DNA from 3 places in the Hymenobacter yonginensis genome. Region 1 is predicted to be linked to each of the others. Evidence: riboswitches for the same ligand, from Rfam matches in the RefSeq annotation. Region 1 holds a riboswitch; each other region holds the start of a gene.
The links. Region 1 has a riboswitch for S-adenosylmethionine ahead of O9Z63_RS09965 (phosphoadenylyl-sulfate reductase). Riboswitches for the same ligand answer to the same signal wherever they lie in the genome.
Positions count from the first base shown of each region.

Region 2: another riboswitch for S-adenosylmethionine. It lies ahead of O9Z63_RS05285 (ATP-grasp domain-containing protein); the one in region 1 lies ahead of O9Z63_RS09965 (phosphoadenylyl-sulfate reductase).
Region 3: another riboswitch for S-adenosylmethionine. It lies ahead of O9Z63_RS19895 (O-acetylhomoserine aminocarboxypropyltransferase/cysteine synthase family protein); the one in region 1 lies ahead of O9Z63_RS09965 (phosphoadenylyl-sulfate reductase).

Region 1 covers NZ_CP115396.1:2,291,719-2,295,309, forward strand. Annotated here, with positions in the region: gene O9Z63_RS09955 (MGH1-like glycoside hydrolase domain-containing protein) at 1-346, opposite strand, end outside; gene O9Z63_RS09960 (SDR family oxidoreductase) at 480-1,298, opposite strand; SAM riboswitch class I at 1,725-1,816, shown strand; gene O9Z63_RS09965 (phosphoadenylyl-sulfate reductase) at 2,129-2,905, shown strand; gene cysD (sulfate adenylyltransferase subunit CysD) at 3,042-3,591, shown strand, end outside.
Region 2 covers NZ_CP115396.1:1,222,750-1,226,340, reverse strand. Annotated here, with positions in the region: gene O9Z63_RS05290 (LLM class flavin-dependent oxidoreductase) at 1-318, opposite strand, end outside; gene O9Z63_RS05285 (ATP-grasp domain-containing protein) at 545-1,534, opposite strand; SAM riboswitch class I at 1,964-2,057, opposite strand; gene O9Z63_RS05280 (hypothetical protein) at 2,262-2,453, opposite strand; gene O9Z63_RS05275 (hypothetical protein) at 2,458-2,895, shown strand; gene O9Z63_RS05270 (EcsC family protein) at 3,030-3,591, opposite strand, start outside.
Region 3 covers NZ_CP115396.1:4,639,028-4,642,618, forward strand. Annotated here, with positions in the region: gene O9Z63_RS19895 (O-acetylhomoserine aminocarboxypropyltransferase/cysteine synthase family protein) at 291-1,673, opposite strand; SAM riboswitch class I at 2,059-2,172, opposite strand; gene O9Z63_RS19900 (LysM peptidoglycan-binding domain-containing protein) at 2,591-2,869, opposite strand; gene O9Z63_RS19905 (lipocalin-like domain-containing protein) at 3,104-3,520, shown strand.

The DNA.
Region 1 (3,591 bases):
TGTTGTCGAGATAATAATACAGCTCCTTCACATCCTCGCCATGGTTGCCTTCGGGCCCGCTGAGGCCAAACAATCGCTCTTTCAGGATGGCATCCTGCCCGTTCCAGAGGCCCAGGCCCAGGCACAGCAGCTGCTGGTCGTCGGAGACGCCGCCCAGCGCGTCCTCACCCCAGCGATAGGCCAAGCTGCGGGCCATGTCGTGGGTGGTGTAGTTCCAGGGCTGGGCATCGGCGCTGTAGTCTTCGCGCACAGTGCCCCACTGCCGGTCACTCACGTAGGGCCCGAACTGGTGCCAACGCTGCCGGCCCTCCCGCAGCTCCTGCTGCCGGCGCTGTTCCTCGTTCATTGGGGCGTCGTTTAGTGGTTGATTTACTTTGGGGTGATAGTTGTCAGTTGCTGGTTGTCAGTCGTTAGTACCGCTGGCCCTGAACTGACAATCGCGGCGCTAGAGGCACTGGCCCCGGTCTGCGGCCAGTGGCTCAGCCGTTGTCGGCGAAGCCGGGGTAGAGCGTCATGCCACCATCGGCAAAGAGCGTGATGCCGGTCACATAATCCGACTCATCGGAGGCCAGCCATACGGCCACGTTGCCGATGTCAGCCGGCTCGCCGATGCGGCCGTAGGGAATGAGCGTGAGCAGACTTTTCTCCTCCTGTGGCGTGTCGCGGGCCGAGAGGTTGATGGGCGTGGCAATGGCGCCGGGGCCGATGCTGTTCACCCGGATGCGGTGCGGAGCCAGCTCCTGAGCCATGGTTTTCATCAACTGCATGATGCCGCCCTTGCTGGTGGCGTAGTTGACATGGCCGGCCCACGGAATAACTTCGTGCACTGAGCTCATGCAGATGATTTTGCCAGTGGCTTTGGAAATCTCCGGCTGCGGGCCGCGCCGCACAAACTCGCGGGCGGCCTCGCGGGCGCAGAGAAACTGCCCAGTCAGGTTCACGCCAATAACTTTCTGCCACTGCTCCAGCGTCATATCCAGCAGCGGGGCATCGTCCTGAATGCCGGAGTTGTTGATGAGGATGTGCAGCGTGCCAGCCTGCTCGCGGATCTGGTCGAACATGTGCAGCACGTCTTCTTCCTTGCTCACATCGGCCTGCAGCACCGTAGCCTGGCCGCCGGCCTGCTCTATTTCGCGCACCACTTCGGCCGCGTCGTCGGCGCTGTGCGAGTAGTTGACGAACACCCGGGCACCCTCGGCGGCCAGGGCCCGGGCCACGCCGGCCCCAATGCCGGAACTGCCGCCCGTAACGAGGGCTACTTGGTTTTGAAGGCGCTTGGAAGAAGGAAGTGTAGGCATAGTTGACAGGCAAGGTGTATCCTGTAAGACTACGTTGCGCGGCTGTAGGTTACATGAAGTTTCCGCTACCACGGCCGGCCCCCGCCTGCAGATGGCCCATAATGGCCCAAAAATCCCAGCCTGATTTCCGGTGGATTGGGCCACGCCCCAGGCCCGGCCGGGGTGGGGCTTCGGAAGGCGCGGCTCTGGGGCGGAAAGGCACGGCACGATGCTACCTAGCCCTGCCGCGCCGTCCTGGCAGGTCGAAGCCAAGCTGCCGGCACCGTCTCACACAATCATTATAAACAACTACAATTCAAAATCTTACACCACAAACCATACATACCAGCCTCAGCCCGACAATCCTGTAAATGAAATATAATTTGGAAGTATAAAATTTCCGCTTCTACCTTTGTGCTACCAATTCTTTACCCCCCGAAAGGATTGTTTTTATACAGAGGCGTGGAGAGACAGGCTCGACGAAACGCCGGCAACCAGCGGATCTTCCGAAACGGTGCCAAGTCCTGACCATATAAAAACAACAAGCCGTGAAATCCTTGTTCAACACCGCCGCCGTTTCCGCTACCTTCTGTGCCGTACAGCATGGATGTTGTGGTATGCGAGGCATGGGCTGTTGTCAGGGCTAGGCACGCTCCCGTTTTCCTGGTTTGTGCGCCGCCTATTTCTGAGCTGACGCGCGCGTTTGCGTCGTCGGCCAGGGGAACCGTACACCCGTTTCTGTTTCGCTGAAATCCGCGCTGCGCTGCTGCGTATGCCGTTTTCGCCGAAATCATCTTCCGGCCGGAATGCCGCGCCCTAGGCGGGCCGCTTCCTCCTCCCCTCTTCCTGCTATGCCTGCAGCTGATGCTGCGCCGGCCGTCCACGCCTTGCTGGACCGTCTGCGCCCTCTCTTAGTGGCCGCCTCCGCCCTGGAGCGGCTGCGTCTGGTGGCCGACACCTTTCCCGGTCAGGCCGTTTTTTCCACCTCTTTCGGGCTGGAAGACCAGATTATCAGCCACCTGATCTTCGCCCACGACCTACCCATTGAGGTGTTCACCCTCGATACCGGCCGCAACTTCCAGGAAACTTATTCCACCTGGAACAAGACGCTGATCCGGTACCAGAAGCCCATTGCGGTGTACGCCCCGCAGCGCGAGGCGCTGGAAAACCTGCTCCTGCAGAAAGGCCCGAACTCGTTCTACGAGAGCGTGGACAACCGCAAGGAGTGCTGCCACATCCGCAAGGTGGAGCCTCTGAACCGGGCCCTGGCCGGCCGCGGGGCCTGGGTGACCGGTATCCGGGCCGAACAGTCGCAGAACCGGCAGACGATGGACCCCGTGGAGTGGGACGCGGCGCACCAGCTCGTGAAAATCCACCCGCTGTTCGACTGGACCTGGGAACAGGCGCTGGCCTTCGTGCAGCAGGAGGGCATTCCGGTGAACCCGCTGCACCAGCAGGGCTTCGTGAGCATCGGCTGCGCCCCCTGCACCCGCGCCATCAAGCCCGGCGAGGATTTCCGGGCCGGCCGCTGGTGGTGGGAAGACCTCTCAGCCAAGGAGTGCGGCCTGCACGCCTCCGCGCATCACGACGGGCCGGATCCGGTGGTGGAGCCGGTACCAGCCGGATAGCACGAGGTAGAGACGCAACATTTTGCGTCTCGTCGTCAGAACGGCCGGCACCGCGCCGCCTACCCAACATCAGCACGCGGGAGACGCAAAACATTGCGTCTCTACAGCCTTAAAAGCATTTGAATTCCAGACAACTATGAGTACCTCTTTCGATTACCTCGACCGGCTGGAAGCCGAAGCCATCCACATCCTGCGGGAGGTGGCGGGGCAGTTTGAGCGGCCGGCCCTGCTGTTCTCGGGCGGCAAGGATTCCATTGTGCTCACGCGCCTGGCCGAAAAGGCCTTCCGCCCCGGCCGCTTCCCCTTCCCGCTGGTGCACGTGGATACCGGCCACAACTTCCCCGAGGTGCTGCAGTACCGCGACGAGCTGGCCGCCCGCCTGGGCGAAAAGCTGGTGGTGCGCAAGGTGGAGGACACCATTAAGCGGCAGCGCCTGCGCGAGCCGGGCGGCAAGTACCCCAGCCGCAACCCGCTGCAGACCTACACGCTGCTGGAGGTAATCGAGGAGTTCGAGTTTGACGCCTGCATCGGCGGGGCCCGCCGCGACGAGGAGAAGGCCCGGGCCAAGGAGCGCATCTTCTCGGTGCGCGACGAGTTTGGCCAGTGGGACCCCAAGCGCCAGCGCCCCGAACTCTGGAACATCTACAACGGCCGCATCCAGAAGGGCGAAAACGTGCGCGTGTTCC
Region 2 (3,591 bases), 1.1 Mb from region 1:
GGGCGCAATCAAATCGATGTTGGCGGCCTGCTTAGCCAGCAGCGCGGGGTTATGGAAAGTGGGGCGCACGGCCACCATAATTTCCAGCTGCTCGGTCACGGCGGCCAGCGCGGCGGCCGTGCTCCAAGCCTCCAGCGACGGGGCTTCGGTGCCTTTGATATCGTTCAGGTACAGCTCCGCAATCAGCGTCAGGTCGTAGCCCAGGGCTTCGCTGCGCTGCGCCAGCTGCTTCACGTAGCTCCAGTCGGTGGGCATCTGCTCGTCCTCGACGTTGCGCAGCCAGCCCCCGAAAATGGGCATCCAATAGCCAAATTTCATGGTTCGTTGAGTTGAGATTGATAGAACGTCATGCTGAGCGAAGCCGAAGCATCTCTACCGCTTCGTTGCGGCTCTTACCGCCAGCAGGGCCGACTATAAAGTGGAATATGAATCGTTGGGACGGTCTGCGATGTAGAGACGCAATATTTTGCGTCTCGCCGTTGCTGATGTTGCTTGATCTGCGCGATGCAGATCGTTCATCGACGAGACGCAAAATATTGCGTCTCTACACCGTGGCTACTTCTTCCCGCGCCACCGCCGCCACTGGCAACTGCGACTCCAGGTAGTCCACGAAGCGGGCGTAGGGGTCGAAGCCGACCACGTTCACGGCGTCGGCCACAAAGTTGGACAGAGCGTTGATGTCGTAGAACAGCACGTCGCCGGTGCGGTCGTCGATGAGGTATTCGATGCCGCCCACGTCGATTTTGGCGGCCGCCACGATGCGCTCCACGGCTTCAATTACGTCGGCGGGTGGCGTGAAGGCTTCCACCTGGATGCCCTTTTTCGGGGCTTCGGTCAGGCAGAACTCGGCCGACTGCTCTTCCGGAATCTGGCAGATTTCGGCCGGGCACAGGTTGAAGCTCTCGCCGGTGGTGTACACTTTCATGGCGTAGAGAAACTTGCCATTGAGCGTTTCCACGCGGTGAATATGGCCGCCGCGGGGCGTCACGTACTCCTGCACCAGCGCCGTCTGGTCGATGCCCAGGTCAATCTGGTTGTTGTCGACGGCGGCCTGCAGGCCTTCGGGCGTATCGAAGCGGATAATGCCGGCGCCGCTGCCGCCAATGTTCACCTTCACCACCACCGGAAAGCGCAATTCACGCGCGGCGTCCACGGCCCGCGAGGCGTGGTTGATAACCCGCGAAGCCGGGTATTTCAGCCCCAGCGACTCAAACAACGACAGCTGCCGGGCCTTGTTGGTTTCGATGGCCGTGGCCGCCGAGCCGTTGATGATGCGCGTGCCGATACGCTCCAGATGCGTGGCGTAGCCGGCCGTGTGGAAGATGCCCTGCCCGTGCCCGCGCAGGTACGCCGACGAGCTCATGCGGTTCACCACCAAACTGTAGCGGCTTTCCTTTTCCGAGGGGTTGAACAGGTGGTGGGCGGCGTCGATTTTCTCGTAGGGCAGGCCGCGGCGGTCCAGCTCCGCAAACAGCGGCTTAAACCACTCGGGGTGCTCGAAATAGATACCAATGGGCTTTTGGAGGGATGACATAGTCAGAAGCAAAAAGACGGAAAATGAAAAACGAAACGGCGCCGGCAGCAGCGCAACGCCACCGGCTCCCGGGAAAAAACAACGCAGGGACGGAAGTCCGGCCTAACCGATTACGCCGCCCACAAGCCGCGCAACGAGCGAATCAGCAGCCACCGCAGGCCGCCAAACGGAGCGCAAAGTCTGCGCCCGGCCCGGCCATCGGGCGACAATCCGAGAAAAAGAGGAGGTGCAGGCGCGAAGCCGCTCAGTGCAGCAGCCGGCCGACGTGCAGCGCCGGCGGGCGCATACCCGCAAAAACAGAGAAAGGGCTAGCTACGCCCGACAACAACAGCAACAACAGCCCCGGCCCGCCAGCCGCAACGCGGCAGCCGGAGCCAAAAAAGCGGAGGTTGAATGCAGGAGGTTGTTGGAAGCGTCCACGGCAACTTGTTTTTATATGGTCAGGAATTGGCACCGTTCCGGAGGGTTCCGGGTGGTTGCCGACGCTTCATCGAGCCTGTCTCTCAGCGCCTCTGTATAAAAACAATCCTTCGGGCTAGAAAGAATTGATAGGGCAAAGGTAAAACCGGATTGCTGCCCCCGCAACCCGGACTGTACAAAGCCCCGACCGCCCCGTTTTGTTGCGGCCGGCGGTTCTTTCCTCGCCCCTGGCTGCCCGACCCCGCCAGCCTGAAGCCGGGGCCTCGGCCTTCGCCCGCCAGTGCTGGAACCGGCCGATTCCAAGGCGTCAGCCCCGATAAAAGCCCGCGACCGAGCCCGCAAACGAAGGTTTAACCGAAAAATTTAAATTTTTCAAGAGGCCCAGTTTCAGGCTTGGCACCGAAAACTGGCACCGGAGTTGCAAATGACCCTGCAGAAGCCCGGCCGCCAGTCCGGACGGCAGCGGGCTTTTTTCACCCGTCATAAATTTTCCAATCATAGCCATGAAGAAGTTCCTCGTCATCCTCGCCGCTTTCTCGTTCTCTGCCGCCGCCGTTTCGGCCCAGACGCTGCCCGCCAAAGCGCCTCACGGCCAGCACCGCATGAAAGGCGACAAAGCCGCCAAAACGCCCGAGCAACGCGCCGACCACGCCGCCAAGAGCCTCACCAAGCAGCTCGGCCTGTCGGCCACCCAGACTGAGCAGGTGCGCCAGCTGCACCTGAGCCGCGCCAAGGAAATGCAGGCCTACAAAGCCCAGGCCGGCACCACGCCTGCTACCAAGCGCCAGCACCATGAGGCCATGAAAGGCAAAAAAGCCCAGTACGACGCCCAGCTCAAGCAAATCCTGAGCGCCGACCAGTACGCCAAGTACACCCAGATGCAGTCGGACCGCATGGCCAAGCGCAAAGCCCACCAGGGCCCCAAGCAGGCCAAAGGCTAAGCATCCCAGCGCTTAAAAAAACAGCCCTGACTTTTCCGTCAGGGCTGTTTTTTTTGTGTCATTCCGACGAAGGAGGAATCTGGGTGCTGACGCTGCATGTGCTTACCCAGATTGCTCCTTCGTCGGAATGACACCTACTGTGCGGAATCCGCCTCACCGGTAATGCGGCCGTGCTCGGCAAACCAGCGCAGGCGGTAGCACATGATAGCCGTTTCGCCAAGCTGGGCCAGCAGGCGGTAGTTTGCCACGGCCCCCACGGCCGCCCCGATGACGGGCACCAGCTGGGCCAGCTTGGCCAGGTCGATGTAGTCGCGGTATTCCTGCTGGAAGGTGCGCCAGTCGAAGGTTTCGGCCGTAACGGTTTGCTGCGTTTCGGGCCAAGCGGCGAGCTGGCGGTAGGTTTCGCGGCGGGTGTGCTGGCTGCTGAACGCCAACTGGAAGATGTGCAGCAGGTAGAGCCGCTCCGGGAAGCTGCGCACATCGTGGCCGTAGAGGGCCGCAATATCAAACAGCAGCTTCAGCTTGATGCTGAGTAGCAGCGGAAAATCGGCGAGGCCCAGCAGGAAGCCGCCGGCCCCGGTCACGCCGCCTTCCACGGCTGCCGTGTTGCGGTACGCCCGGATGCGGGCCCGCACCCGCGCCTCCCGCTCCTGCAGCGTGCCCTCCGAAACCGGCTTCTGCGTGGTGTGCGTGGAG
Region 3 (3,591 bases), 2.3 Mb from region 1:
GCGACGTGCGAAGCGCGTGGCCGCCAGTCGGTGCAAGTGGCGCACCGGCTGCCCGCCTGCGGCGCGTATGCCAGGCCGGAGCCCGGCGGTGCAAATCGGCCACCGGGGCCGTGAGAATATCCATAGCCCGCAGGCTGAGCCGGCAGTGCCGGCCCAGCCCCGGCCATGGGCGGGCAGGGAGTATTGGCTTCCTCTCTCACAAAAAAGCCGACGTCCTGCCCGCGTGCCGCGAGGCTGGAGGCGGGGCGGGCTGCCCTCTCAAAACAGCCCGCCCGTAACCCCACTCTCACTTACACCTCCAGCGGTGCGGCATGTTCGGGCTGCGGCTCGGGCAGCAGCGTAGTTTCTTTGGGGTCTGGCGTGGCGGCGTTGCGCACGGCGTCGAAGGCCTGCTGCAAGTCGGCCCGGATGTCGTCGAAATGCTCGATGCCCACTGACAGGCGCAGCAACGTGGGCGTCACGCCGGCGGCGCGCTGCTCGGCGTCGGACAGCTGCTGGTGCGTGGTGGCCGAGGGCTGAATGATGAGCGTTTTGGCGTCGCCGACGTTGGCCAGGTGGCTCACCAGCTTCAGGTTGTCGATGAACTGGGTGGCGGTTTCCTTGCTGCCTTTGATGGCGAAAGTGAGCACGCCGCCGAAGCCGCGCTTCAGGTATTTCTGGGCCAGCCGGTGGTAGGGGCTGCTGGGCAGGCCGGGGTAGTTCACGGCTTCCACCTGCGGGTGCTGCTCCAGCCAGGTAGCCACGCGCAGGGCGTTTTCCACAGTGCGCTCCACCCGCAAACTCAGCGTTTCGAGGCCCTGCAGCAGTAGGAAAGAGTTGAACGGACTCTGCGACGGACCAAAGTCGCGCAGGCCTTCCACCCGGGCCCGGATGATGAAGGCAATGTTGCCGAACGGCCCGTTCTTGCCGAATACGTCGTTGAACACCAGCCCGTGGTAGCCGTCGGACGGCTCGGTGAACTGCGGGAACTTGCCGTTGCCGAAGTCGTAGGTGCCGCCGTCCACAATCACGCCACCCACGCTGGTGCCATGTCCGCCAATCCACTTCGTAGCCGATTCCACCACGATGCTGGCGCCGTGCTCCAAAGGCCGGAACAGGTAGCCGCCCGCCCCGAAGGTGTTGTCCACGATGAGCGGCAGGTCGTGCTTGCGGGCAATGGCGGCAATGGCCTCAAAATCGGGAATGCTGAAGCTAGGGTTGCCGATGGTTTCCAGGTAGATGGCCTTGGTGTTCTCGTCAATCAGGGCCTCAAACTTGGCAGGCTGGTCGCCGTCGGCGAAGCGCACTTCAATGCCCAGCCGCTTGAACGCCACCTTGAACTGGTTGTAAGTGCCACCATACAGATGGGTGGTGCTTACGAAGTTGTCGCCTGCCTGCAGGATGTTGTTGAGGGCAATGAACTGGGCCGCCTGCCCCGACGATACCGCCAAGGCCGCTACGCCGCCTTCCAGAGCCGCCACGCGCTGCTCAAACACGTCGGTGGTGGGATTCATCAGGCGGGTGTAGATGTTGCCGAACTCCTTCAGCGCAAACAGGTTGGCGCCGTGCTCGGCATTTTTGAACACGTAGCTGGTGGTCTGGTGGATGGGCACGGCGCGCGAACCGGTAACGGGGTCGGGCTGCTGGCCGGCGTGGAGCTGAAGGGTCTCGAAGTGGAGGTTCTGCGTGGACATGGCAGGGCTGGTTTGGAAGGCGTTTGGGTATGGGAAAGGGGAGCGTAGACCGCTGAAATGCCGCGCCGAAGCGTAGCAGAGGCCTCTGCCGAGCCAGCCGAACCGCGCACGGAACCGGTCAGGCCAAAGCAAAGGAGGGAGCCGGGGGCCAGGGCAGGCCGGTACCGGTCAGGTGTGCAGGAGGGGGGAGGGGGGCTGCGTAGCCGGACTCAGGCTAGCAACAGCAACAACACGCGCCGCAACAGCCGCGCATTCGCATTCGGCCGGCAGCTGGGGCCGTAGCCGCAGAAACGCGCAAACCCCACGGCGAAGCAGCAGGCCCGAAGGCGGCCGAAGCGGTGGGGTACTGGGGGGCGAAAGCGAGTGTGTTTTCCATGGTACTCCGAGGTTATATGCCCCGCCGCCGGATGGCTGGTCGGGTAGGAATTGGCACCTTTCGCGCGGTCGAAGGTTGCCAGTGGGTCAGGGAGCCTATTCTCTCGCCACTTCTGTATAAATCCTATGAAAACTTCCCCGCCGCGAGCGGGGGAGTACCGGGTTGGTGTTGCAAAGGTATAGGCGCAGTTTTGATATCTGCAACAGCTACCGGTTATTTTTTTTGGCGCAAGCAAAAGAACGCCGTTTGCGCGCTCCTGATGGCTGTATCTGTAGTGGAGGTTGTGTGTATGTGTCTGATGATTTGATTTATATGCTTGATGACTTATTCGGCTAGTCGGAGTTGCCGGCTTCTGTAATCCCCCGGTATGGCCCCGGCTACTGCCGCTGCAGCGGTAGTGGTAGCTGAAAATGCCGCCGCTGGCCAGCCGGTTTACGGGTGCGAAACCAGCCTGCTCAGCGGCCAAAGCGGCAGGAAAAGACACAAAAAAAGCCGCCCTTTGCAAGGCGGCTTTTAGAATATTTCCTGGAAAAGGAAACGGCTATTCTTTGGGCAGGGTCAGTACCTGGCCGATTTCGATTTTGTCGGGGTCGGCGCCGATGATGGCTTTGTTGGCTTCGTATATCTGCTTCCATTTGGTGCCGTCGCCGTAGTGGTTGCGGGCAATTTTAGAGAGCGAGTCGCCGCTTACTACCGTGTAGGTTTCGCCAGCGGCGGCGTTGGCATTGCCGAAGAAGTCGGTGTCACCGGTAGCAGCGGGCTTAACGGGTTCAACGGGTTTTTTTTCGCCTTCGTTCGAGAGAAAATCAAAGAGTCCCATAGTCGTGCGTTGGGTTGGAAGAGTGGGAAAAGAGCCGACTACCAGCTTCAGGGCCTGTCGTGTGGCTTCTTACGCCAAGATCCGCAATAAGTTATCAGGCCATATATATCAGCTGTAAACATCTTGCCGCAACCTCCCGTAAGAAGCGCAACACTGGGGTTGCCAGTGGTCAGCCGGCACCCTCCGGCTCAGGCAAAACACGCTTTCCATCTCTCAACCATTTCACGGAATTCCATGAAAACTCTCTCCCATCCGTTCCGCTACCTGGCCAGCCTCCTGATGCTCGTGTCGTTGTTTGCCGCCTCGTGTGGCAGCAAGGAAGGCAAAGTAGAAGGCGTAAACATGCTCTACGGCACGCAAAGCAAAGTCTGGAAAACGGATAAAGAACTGAGCGCCGCCGGCGACAAAGTAAAGCAGACCGATGCCCAGGAAGATGAGCGCATCACCTTCTTCGCCAACGGCCAGTACAACATGACCTCGCCCGCTGGTGCCGTAAACGGCAAGTACACGTTCGATCAGGCCGGTAAAACCATCACCATGACCCCCGATGGCGCTGCCCAGAGCAACACGTTCAACGTAGTAACCCTCACCGACGACAAGCTGACGCTGAAAAGCGCCGCCGGTGCTGAGCTGCGTCTCGAGAAGGAGTAAGCTCCTGCAACCGGTTTGAAAAAGCCGTCTGAAAACACAGAAAAGCCCTTCTGCCCCGTGCGGAAGGGCTT